DNA from 2 places in the Blautia sp. HCP3S3_B11 genome. Region 2 is predicted to be linked to the other one. Evidence: a T-box and tRNA genes for the amino acid it is inferred to sense, from the RefSeq annotation. Region 2 holds a T-box; the other holds one or more tRNA genes.
The links. The T-box of region 2 lies ahead of thrS (threonine--tRNA ligase). A T-box ahead of a tRNA ligase gene usually reads a tRNA of that ligase, here a tRNA-Thr.

Region 1 (5,795 bases), on a different contig from region 2:
AACTTGTCGGCACACTAGCAGATATTTTTAATCATATGGAAATTTATATCACCAAAGCATTACAGCGTAATTATACTATATGTTGCAAACAGCCAGACGAATAATCGCCTGGCTGTTTCTTTATCTTTTATTACATTATGCTTTCGGCAGTTTAAATGAGCTCTTAAGAGATACGATACGGTTAAATACAGGTGCTCCCTCCTTAGAGTCATGGATATCTGCGCAGAAGAATCCTGTTCTTACGAACTGGAAGCTGTCATAGCCTTTTGCTTTCATCAGTGCAGGCTCTACATAAGCAGTAACTTTAGTCAGAGAATTCGGATTTACGTTCAGTGAACCGTCTTCCTTGTTGTATACACCTTTTTCCTCATCTACGATATTCTCATAGAGACGAACTTCTGCTTTGCCAGCCTGGCTTGCTTCTACCCAGTGAATTGTTCCTTTTACTTTTCTGCCATCCGGTGCGTTTCCACCCTTTGTTGCCGGATCATAAGTACAATGTACTACGCGTACTGTACCATCTTCGTCTGCTTCGTATCCTGTACATGTTACAAAATATGCATTCATAAGACGAACCTCTGTGCCAGGGAACATTCTCTTATATTTCTTAGGCGGATCTACCATGAAATCCTCTCTCTCAATATAAAGTTCTCTGCCAAATGGCATCTTACGTGTTCCAAGTTCTTCGTTCTCCATATTATTCGGAGCTTCCAGATACTCAATTTCACCTTCCGGATAGTTATCGATCACAAGTTTGATCGGATCAATGATTGCCATCAGACGCGGACGTTTCAGTTTCAGGTCCTCGCGGATACAGTACTCAAGCATTGCGTAATCAACAGAGCTGTTTGCCTTGGATACACCACAAAGTTCAACAAACATCTTGATAGATTCCGGTGTGAAGCCACGACGGCGCAGTGCTGCGATGGAAACCAGACGCGGATCATCCCATCCGTCTACGATTCCTTCTTCTACAAGTTTCTTGATATAACGTTTACCTGTGACAACATTTGTCAGGTAAAGTTTTGCAAATTCAATCTGTTTCGGAGGCTGCGGATATTCCAGTTCTTTTACAACCCAGTCATACAGTGGTCTGTGGTCCTCGAATTCCAGTGTACAGATGGAATGTGTGATTCCCTCGATTGCATCTTCGATCGGATGAGCGAAGTCATACATCGGATAGATGCACCATTTATCGCCTGTTCTGTGGTGTGTCATATGAGCAACACGATAAATAACCGGGTCACGCATATTCATGTTCGGAGATGCCATATCAATCTTAGCGCGGAGTACTTTCTCTCCGTCTGCATATTTACCCTCTTTCATCTCCTCGAAAAGCTGAAGATTCTCTTCAACAGTTCTATTTCTGTATGGGCTTTCTTTACCTGGCTCTGTAAGTGTTCCGCGGTATTCACGAATCTGATCTGCTGTCAGGTCGCATACGTATGCTTTTCCTTTCTGGATCAGCTTTACAGCAGCTTCATACATCTGGTCAAAATAGTCAGATGCAAAGAAAAGTCTGTCTTCCCAGTCAGCACCCAGCCATTTGATATCAGCTTTAATAGAATCTACAAATTCGCTTTTCTCTTTTGTCGGGTTTGTATCATCAAAGCGCATGTTGAATTTGCCGTTATACTCCTGAGCAAGGCCATAGTTTAAAAGAATAGATTTCGCATGACCGATATGAAGATATCCATTCGGTTCTGGCGGGAAACGTGTATGCACGGTGTCATAAACACCCTCTGCTAAATCTTTATCAATAATATTCTCAATAAAATTCTTGGAAACTGTTTCGTTCTCCATCTTTTTCCCTCCTGTTTTTCGTATTTTATACATATTTCATGTCACTGCATCATCTGCCCGTACCCACAAAACCAGTATATCCGTTATTTTCAGTTATAGTATAAGTACATTTTATTAACTATATTGATTTTCCTTCTATTAAGCACAAACGAATGAATTTATATTATCATTGGAAATTCCATCTGTCAACTGTTTCCACAATGGTGGCAAGCCTTATTTTATGCACTGTTGAGGCTGATAGTGGCGTGTGAACAGTAACGACTGCATTTATCTGGAATCTGCTACTTTTTTTGTATATTGCACTTTCATCTTGCATATGCTATAATGCCGGTAGGCAGAAAGAAATTACAAGTCCACGTGGACAAAAAGAATAAAGCCCCCGGTATTCCCAGTACCGAGGGCTTCTTCTTGTTTTTTAGTGTAGACAAGAAACTGCCAGGTTAGCGTTGTCCTACTTATTGCCGTCTATCCATTTATGATGTAGTGGCAAGCTACACCAGCCATCAAGGAGACAATAAAAGAAATTACAACATCCACGTAGATCATCTCCTCCCGTTGCCGGGTATCGGTTGGACAACACTGTAGTATATCATATCTCTTATATCTTTAGAAGTACAAAGAGTTCTTAAACGTTCATAAAATAATATTGAGTTTATTCGTGCATAAGAACTTGCAGAGGATAATGATTGTTCTTTCAGTCAATATATTAATCTGGTGTTAAGAGACTATATCAAGAATCCAGATCATACAAAATCATATGTATTTTGAAGATGTCTCATTGCAAACAACTCATCTCTAACATAACACAAAAAGCCCATAAACCCTCTTTATTTTGATAGCTTATGAGCTTCTATTTTTATTTTCAAGCATTAAAAAAAGCTGATGACGGGAATTGAACCCGTGACCCCTTCCTTACCAAGGAAGTGCTCTACCTCTGAGCCACATCAGCATCGTGTCAGATTTACCGCTCACATTTGGATATGTTACCAGAACTTAACCGTATTGTCAATCCCTATTTTTTAACTTTTTTATTTTTATAAAAATTACCTTCGGTTAAAATTCTGTATTTTTTTATTTACGGAGCTGTTCCAGTTGTTCTTTTATTTTGGTGCGGATTCTGCGGAGTGCGTTGTCTATGGATTTTGGTGTTTTTCCCATAAGTTCGGCAATCTCTCCGTAGCCGTTTCCTGCCAGATAGTATTCCAGTACCTGATTCTCCATCGGGCTTAATGTGGTGGTGATCTCTTGTTCCAGATTCTCAACGTTTTCCTGGTCGATGATGATCGATTCCGGATTTTCTACCCAGGTATCACCAAGATGTTCTTCGTTCTCTCCGTCCTGCTCACTGAGAGAGACATATGAGTTAAGCGGCTGATGTTTCTGCCTGTTAGAACTCTGGATTGCATTGTAAATCTGTCTGTCCACGCATATGCTCGCAAAAGTCTGAAATGTGGCATCTTTGTCCGGCTGGTAGTCGCGGACTGCCTTAAACAGTCCGATCATACCTTCCTGTATCAGATCATCATTCTCCCCGCCTATCAGAAACATAGTCCTTGCTTTCTTGCGGACCATGTTCTTGTATTTTTCCATAAGATAGTCGAGAATCTCTGACTCTCCGTTTTTAAAGCGAAAGATTAATTCTTCATCCTTGATTCCGTCATACTGTTTCATCAATTTAAACCTTCCGTTTTCCATAAATGTTGCTATTAACTGAAACAATTCTATTCTGCTGCACAACCAATACGCCATTTACACCAAAACAGATTAACCACATAACTCTCTAATAACTAATGTAAATATGGCACTTATTTCTTCTGCATTCTCTGACGTACGATCTCATAGCCGAGTACACCTGCTGCTACTGATGCATTCAGGGAATCAATATCCCCCTTCATCGGAATAGATGCTACAAAATCACATTTCTCGCGAATTAGTCTGCTTACTCCCTCACCTTCGTTACCGATCACAACTCCGATCGGACCTGTAAGATTCAGGTTATACATAGTTTCTCCGCCCATATCTGCGCATACAAACCACATTCCCTGCTCTTTCAGCTCATCAATGGTATGTCCCAGATTTGTCACTTTTGCAACAGGTGTATAGTTTAATGCACCTGCTGAAGTCTTGGCAACTGTAGAGGTCAGTCCTACTGCACGTCTCTTCGGAATGATCACGCCATGTGCTCCTGCCAGGTTTGCAGTACGAATAATTGCACCGAGATTATGAGGATCTTCAATATTATCCAGAATAAAGATAAATGGATCTTCCCCTTTTTCCTTTGCTTTTACAAGGATATCTTCTACGCTTGCATATTCATAAGCAGCTACCTGGGCGATCACGCCCTGATGTGCACCTGTCTCACTTAACTGATCCAGACGCTCTTTTGCCACATAATTGATAATCGTATCTTTTTTTCTTGCCTCTCTGGCAATAGTGCGGACTGGTCCATCCTGGCATCCATCCAGGATAAACAGCTTATCTACACATTTACCGGAACGAAAAGCTTCCAGGACTGCATTGCGTCCTTCTATCTGTTCACTCATATCTGATCCTCTCCGATTCCTGCACGAACCAGTTCTATGATTCTGCCGAAATCATCTTTTAAATATAAATATCCCATCAGAGCTTCAAATCCGGTTGCTCTGCGGTAATCTGCCATTGTTGCGTGCTTTGCCATTGTCGGGGAGTGCGCATTTCTGCCTCTTTTATAAACACTGTGCTCCTCTTGCGTAAGCATTGGTTCGATCACTTCCATCATAGAAGACTGTGTGCCTGCTTTAACCAGACTGCTTGCCTTTCTGTGCAGCTGATTTACCGGACAGTTTCCTTTTTTCACAAGAACCGTGCGGATCACCAATTCGTAAACACCGTCTCCGATATAAGCTAAAGTCAAGGGTGAGTAAGACCTCATATCATTATCTTTCAGATGAAATGCCTGATGAAGCATCCCTTTCAAACCGATAATGTCCATTCCACTACTCAAATCGCCTTTGCTTTCAGAATCTTTTTCAATAGCAACAGCTTTTATCTCATCAACTTTTGCCTCATCTGCTTCGTTTTCATTGACAGCAATATCACGCTTATCAAACTCATTTATTTCTGCCATACCGTTTAAGCTCGTTTCCATTTTACTCCCTCACGGGTATCTTTAAGGATAATTCCCTTAGCCAGAAGTTCATCTCTGATCTCATCTGCTCTCGCAAAGTTCTTTGCTTTTCTTGCTTCCTGGCGTTCTGCGATCAGATCTTCAATTTCTTTATCAAGAATTTCTTCTTTCTTCTCTGCTTTCAGACCAAGTACATCGCATAATTTTACCATTGTATCAAGCAGTGCTCCGGCGAATTCTGAGGAGCTTTCCTCGGATACATTTGTGTTGGCAAATTTAACCAGTTCAAAGATTGCAGCCAGTGCGTCCGCAGTGTTGAAGTCATCATCCATTGCTTCTTCGAATTTCTTAACAAACTCCTGAGACTGTGCAAGGAGTTCTTTCTCTGCATCTGTCGCAGCCTCTGTCTGTGCTGCTGCTTTTCTGTCTTTTAAGTTTGCAGCTGCATCTGTGATACGCTCTAACGCATTCTTTGCAGCTTCCATCAGATCTGCGCTGAAGTTCAGCGGGCTTCTGTAATGTGCATTCAGCATGAAGAAACGAAGTACCTGAAGATCATACTGCTCGCTGATCTCACGTACAGTACGGAAGTTTCCAAGAGACTTGGACATTTTTCTGTTATCAATGTTTAAGAATGCATTGTGCATCCAGTATTTTGCAAAAATCTTATCGTTGCAGCATTCACTCTGTGCAATTTCATTTTCATGATGTGGGAAGATCAGGTCCTCACCGCCTGCATGAATATCAATCTCATCTCCGAGATATTTCTTTGCCATAACAGAGCATTCAATATGCCAGCCAGGACGTCCGTCACACCATGGGGATGGCCAGGATGGCTCTCCCTCTTTTTTCGGTTTCCAGAGAACGAAATCTAGCGGATCTTCTT
Region 2 (5,795 bases):
CGGTTGGTTTGGCTGCTCACCTGGTGTATATGGTATTACTTTACGGACGTTTGCTTCCCAATTGCTCATTTGTCTAATTCCTTTCCTGTTTGATTCACTCTGCTCTCATTAAGTCAACTTCTGTTTATTCACTACTGCAATCCGGCAGAGACCACTTATCTGCTATTGTAAGCATCCTCAAACTATTTGTCAATTATATTTGATGTAAAGCCGTACCGAATATCTTGTTACTGTTCACTCCGTGCCCAGTAACACGCTACGCGATGCACAGAATTTATGCCTGAGGCATAAATTCGCGCGGTATGTCTCGGGTTTTCTGTTGCCAGGCATCCGTAAGAAGCTGCCGGTGGCAGGTTCTGTAGGTGACCTTCGCTCACAAAAAACACCTCGCGGGATATTACCAGTGAACAGTAACAATATCTTGTCTTTTAAGCATATTCACGCTCAATAACGTCACGTTTACGCTGGCATTTTACACCATCTAATGAGTATGCCCCGATACTTGAAATTAACAATAATAAGAAAAAGCAGGGGCTGTTTTTAGTCCCTGCTTTCCTCTTCGTAACAATACAATACTTGTAGTTACAAATTATTTATTCTCTTCCTGAACTTCAATCTTACGGATAGTCTTATTCTTGATTTCTTCTTTGATTGCTGCGAGGAAGTCGTCAAGTTCTTTCGTTCCTTCATCGCCAAGGTAACGGCTTCTTACAGAAACTTTGCCTTCTTCTTCCTCTTTAGCACCAACGATGAGCATATATGGAACTCTTGCAAGACGTGCTTCACGGATCTTGTAGCCCATCTTTTCGGAACGCTGGTCAACGGAGCAGCGGATTCCGTTTTCTTTTAACTGTGCTTCAACTTTGGCAGCATAGTCGTGGAATTTCTCGGAAATCGGAATGACACGAACCTGTTCCGGGCAAAGCCATGTTGGGAACATACCTGCATATTTCTCAATCAGCCATGCCAGTGTTCTCTCATAGCATCCCATGGATGTACGATGGATGATGTATGGACGCTGTTTTTCGCCGTTTTCGTCGATATAGTACATATCGAACTGTTCAGCAAGAAGAGCATCCCACTGGATTGTGATCATTGTGTCTTCTTTTCCGTATACGTTCTTGGCGTTGATATCAACCTTAGGTCCGTAGAATGCAGCTTCTCCGACATCCTCTGTAAATGGAATATTCAGCTCTTCAAGCATCTGGCGGATATGGCCTTCTGTCTCTTCCCATACTTCCGGTGCACCAATATATTTTTCTCTGTTATTCGGATCCCATTTGGAAAGATGGTAAGTTACATCTTCTTCTACGCCGAGAACCTGCAGACAGTACTGAGCAAGTGCGATACAGTCTTTGAACTCTTTCACCATCTGGTCTGGTCTTACAATCAGATGTCCTTCAGAAATCGTAAACTGACGTACACGTGTCAGACCATGCATTTCGCCGGAATCCTCGTTACGGAACAGAGTAGATGTTTCACCGTAACGAAGTGGCAGGTCACGGTAGCTGTGCTGTTCAGCTTTGTATACATAGTACTGGAATGGGCATGTCATTGGACGAAGTGCAAATACTTCTTTATCTGTTTCTTCATCTCCGAGGACGAACATACCGTCTTTGTAATGATCCCAGTGACCGGAAATCTTGTAAAGATCACTCTTAGCCATTAATGGAGTTTTAGTTCTTACATAGCCACGTTTTGTCTCTTCGTCTTCAATCCAACGCTGAAGTTCCTGCATGATGATGACACCGTTTGGCATGATAAGCGGAAGTCCCTGTCCGATTACATCTACAGTTGTAAAGATTTTCATCTCACGGCCAAGTTTGTTGTGGTCACGTCTCTTTGCTTCTTCCATCTGCTCAAGATGCTCTTTCAGTTCATCTTTGGAAGCATAAGCTGTTCCGTAGATACGTGTCAGCATTGCGTTCTTTTCGCTGCCTCTCCAGTAAGCACTGGAAGAAGAGAGAAGCTTGAATGCTTTCACACCTTTTACGCTCATAAGGTGAGGTCCTGCACAGAGATCTGTCCAGTCTCCCTGAGAATAGAAGGAGATTTCTGCTCCATCCGGAAGGTCTTCTACGAGTTCTACTTTATATGGCTCGTTTTTCTCTTTAAAGTATGCAATAGCGTCTTCTCTTGATTTTGCGAAACGCTCGATTTTTGCGCCTTTTTTGATGATCTTCTTCATTTCTTTTTCGATTGCATCCAGGTCATCACGGGAAAATGGAGGACAGTCGAAATCATAGTAGAATCCGGTATCGATAGAAGGTCCGATAGCAACCTTTGCATCCGGATATAAGGTCTGTACTGCCTGAGCAAGTACGTGGGATGCTGTATGACGAAGAACTGCAAGTCCTTTCTCATCTTTGGCTGTGAGGATGTTTAATTCGCAGTCACTGTCAAGAACTGTTCTTAAGTCAACAACTTCTCCGTTTACTTCTCCTGCACAGGCTGCACGTGCAAGTCCCTCGCTGATGTCGTAAGCGATGTCGATTACTGATTTAGCTTCGGCGTATTCTTTTTTTGAGCCGTCTTTTAATGTTACGATCATGGTCATTATCTCCTTTTTATAATTTGTTTTTATATTTTTCAGATGCACACTGACTTATAGTACAGCATGCCAATCCAAAATATATAGCAGAATTCCTTAAAAAAATTCTGCCGGTGCTTTTGTACTGCAAAGGGGCAAAAGAAAGAAATAAAAAAATCCCCTACAGTACGGTTAAATACTGTAGGGGACGAGATATCATATACTCGCGGTTCCACCCCGATTGTTCTGTTTTATCAGAACCACTTCATTTGATGGTAACGGAATCACCGGACTGTATTAAAGTCACTCAGAGGTGGTCTTCGGCTGGTTCGCGATAAAATGCTTGCACCAAAATGCATTTCTCTCTGTAACGTTTCTCAGCGTACTCTTCTCTTCAGCGTGTTGGTCTTTCTTATCTTTTCTGCCGCCTATTATAAACTTGAAGAATAAATTTGTCAATCATCAAAATGCTAAAAATTACTGTTCTCACGATTCCGTGATATACAATACTCCTTAGGTTTTGCACAAAGAGATTCATATTTTTACATTACAAAGTGTCTTGCTGCAAACAGAGTGAACAATAAAGATATAATACAAAAAGCTGCCCGTCCACATACATTTTCATATGTGAACAGGGCAGCTCCTCATGTACTTTTTATGATATATCTCAGTTCATTACCTTATAATCTCAATGTCTGGCGGATATTTGTAATCCGCTTTCTCTATCTGGTCCTATACCAGATAACAGATTCGGCTAATTTCCTCGTAAAAATCAGATCTCAGCCAGTTTCAGCAGATCCGGGATCTTGGATTCCCAGCCAAGTGCCATGATATGTACACCCTGACAGTATGGCTTGCACTCTTTGATGATACGTGCAGCGATCTCAACACCTGTGATACCTGCTTTTGTCTTTTCTTTGTCAGCTTTGAGTTCCTCGATCATCTCATCCGGAACGTGGATACCGGCAACGTTGTTGTTCATGAATTTAGCCATTCCAGCGGATTTCGGAATGATGATACCAACCTGTACCGGTTTTCCGAACTGTTTTGCTTTCTCCATGAATTTGATGAATTTCTCCGGCTCAAATACAGCCTGTGTCTGGAAGTAATCTGCACCTGCTGCAACTTTTCTTTCCATCTTTGCAAGCTGTGCATCAACGGAATCGCTGCATGGAGATACAACAGCACCTTTGGAGAATTTAGGCGGCTCACCAACCAATTCATTTCCCCCAAGGTCTACACCGGATTCCAGAAGCTTCACTGTGTGAAGAAGGGATACGGAATCAAGGTCAAATACCGGTTTTGCCTGTGGGTGGTCACCCATCTTTGTATGGTCACCTGTCAGACAGAGAATATTCTCGATACCAAGCATTGCTGCACTTAAAAGGTCAGATTCCAGAGCGATACGGTTTCTGTCACGGCATGCAAGCTGGAAAATCGGATCCATACCGGCATCCTTAAGAACCTTACACATAGCAAGAGATCCAAGACGCATAACAGAAGACTGGTTATCTGTTACGTTAACTGCATGAACATCTTTGAGATAAGTTTTGGCTTCTTCTACCAGCTCATCTACATGGATTCCTTTTGGCGGTCCCACCTCTGCAGAAACTACAAATTCACCACGATCGAATAATTCTTTCATTTTCATTGTACATTACTCCAATCAATATAATTAATCTTGAATACTGTCCACTCCATTTATATACATTCCACAAAACATAGCTACAAAGCATATCTGCAATACTCATACAATGCTCAAATATTCTGGTCTTATGCCCTGTATATAAATCCGCGCTGCAATTCTAAGTGGACAGTATCGTAACTTATGCTTCTATATTATTTCACATCATCATCTGTTGCGAAATTATGAATCTGTGTCGGGCATTTCAGCAGATCAAGGCGTCCGATCTCTTTCAGACGTCTGTAGATGCGCTCCCATCCACATTCCATATCGCTGTCCACTTCGCATTTGCCATTCTTGGAACCGCCGCACTGGCCGTTTACAAGACTCTTGGAACATGCTGTGATCGGGCAGATTCCGCCGGTAAGGTTCAGATAACACTCACCACACTGATCACATTTATATTCTAACGGTGTCACGCCCTGGAAACCAGGTACCGGATATGTATCGCAGGCTGCGCATACTTTCTTGTCATCCAGATATTCTGAAATGGTCTGTACACCAACACCACAGGAGAATACTAAAACAAGATCAGACTCTTTGATCTTATCCATATGTTTCTTAAGACGTAACTGCATATTTTCCGGATTACAGATATAATCCGTTGTCATAATTCCTGTCACATTTCCTTCAGCGGAGAGCTCCTTCTGAAGTTCAACAGCTTCTTTTTCCGGAAAACGAACTTCTTTACATCCATGGCAGTTAATGATGAAAACTTTCTTTCCAGCTGTCAGTGATGTGATAGTTTCTTTTGCTTTTAACTGGGTTATTAACATATTACTTCATCCCCCTTACTGCATTTTTTCCGGCTTTGATACTGTTAATGATCGGAATCTTGGAAGAACAGATATACTGACAGCATCTGCACTCAACACAATCCATAACGCTCATGTCTTTCATAGCCTGCCAGTTCTCTTCCTTCGCATATTTCACGAAATACAGTGGAGAAAGTTCCATCGGACATACATCCACACAACGTCCACACTTGATACATGGCTGCTCTTTCGTCTCGTCTGTATCGATCGCGATAATACCGTTGGAGCCCTTCATCATAGGAACTTCCAGAGTACTCAGAGGGAATCCCATCATAGGTCCACCCATCTTAACAAGTACATCATCATCTGTAAATCCACCACAGTAATCGATCAGCTCTTTTACGCTGGTACCGATCTTGATGATAAAGTTGCCCGGGTTCTTAATCTTCTCGCCTGTTACAGTTGCAACACGCTCAACCAGAGGCATACCTTTCTGGATCGCATCGGAGATTGCTTTTACGGTACTGATATTATCTACTACAACACCAACATCTGCCGGAAGACCACCGCTTGGAACCTTTCTGCCCATAACGCGCTTGATGAGAGTTTTCTCAGCGCCCTGCGGGTATTTGGTTCTTGCAACAAATACTTCCATATTTCCGATATTGGCAACTTTTTCCTGCATTAATTCGATGGCATCCGGCTTGTTATCCTCGATAACGATGATACCCTTCTCGGCACCTGTTGTCTTAAGGATTGCTTTCAGACCAAAGATGATGTCATCTGCAAACTCAAGAAGAACTCTGTGGTCAGCTGTAAGAAGCGG

Region 1: it has a tRNA-Thr gene. The T-box ahead of thrS (threonine--tRNA ligase) is inferred to sense a tRNA for this amino acid. The anticodon was not compared.

Annotation. Positions count from the first base shown of each region.
Region 1 is NZ_JBQHVP010000015.1:31,749-37,543, forward strand. It holds gene ACTNC0_RS12700 (glutamine--tRNA ligase/YqeY domain fusion protein) at 136-1,803, opposite strand; tRNA gene ACTNC0_RS12705 (tRNA-Thr) at 2,681-2,752, opposite strand; gene sigH (RNA polymerase sporulation sigma factor SigH) at 2,875-3,474, opposite strand; gene rlmB (23S rRNA (guanosine(2251)-2'-O)-methyltransferase RlmB) at 3,609-4,346, opposite strand; gene ACTNC0_RS12720 (Mini-ribonuclease 3) at 4,343-4,774, opposite strand; gene cysS (cysteine--tRNA ligase) at 4,915-5,795, opposite strand, start outside.
Region 2 is NZ_JBQHVP010000007.1:177,258-183,052, forward strand. It holds gene hisC (histidinol-phosphate transaminase) at 1-69, opposite strand, end outside; gene thrS (threonine--tRNA ligase) at 590-2,551, opposite strand; T-box leader at 2,732-2,937, opposite strand; gene ACTNC0_RS07385 (methylenetetrahydrofolate reductase) at 3,303-4,181, opposite strand; gene ACTNC0_RS07390 (methylenetetrahydrofolate reductase C-terminal domain-containing protein) at 4,370-4,990, opposite strand; gene rsxC (electron transport complex subunit RsxC) at 4,992-5,795, opposite strand, start outside.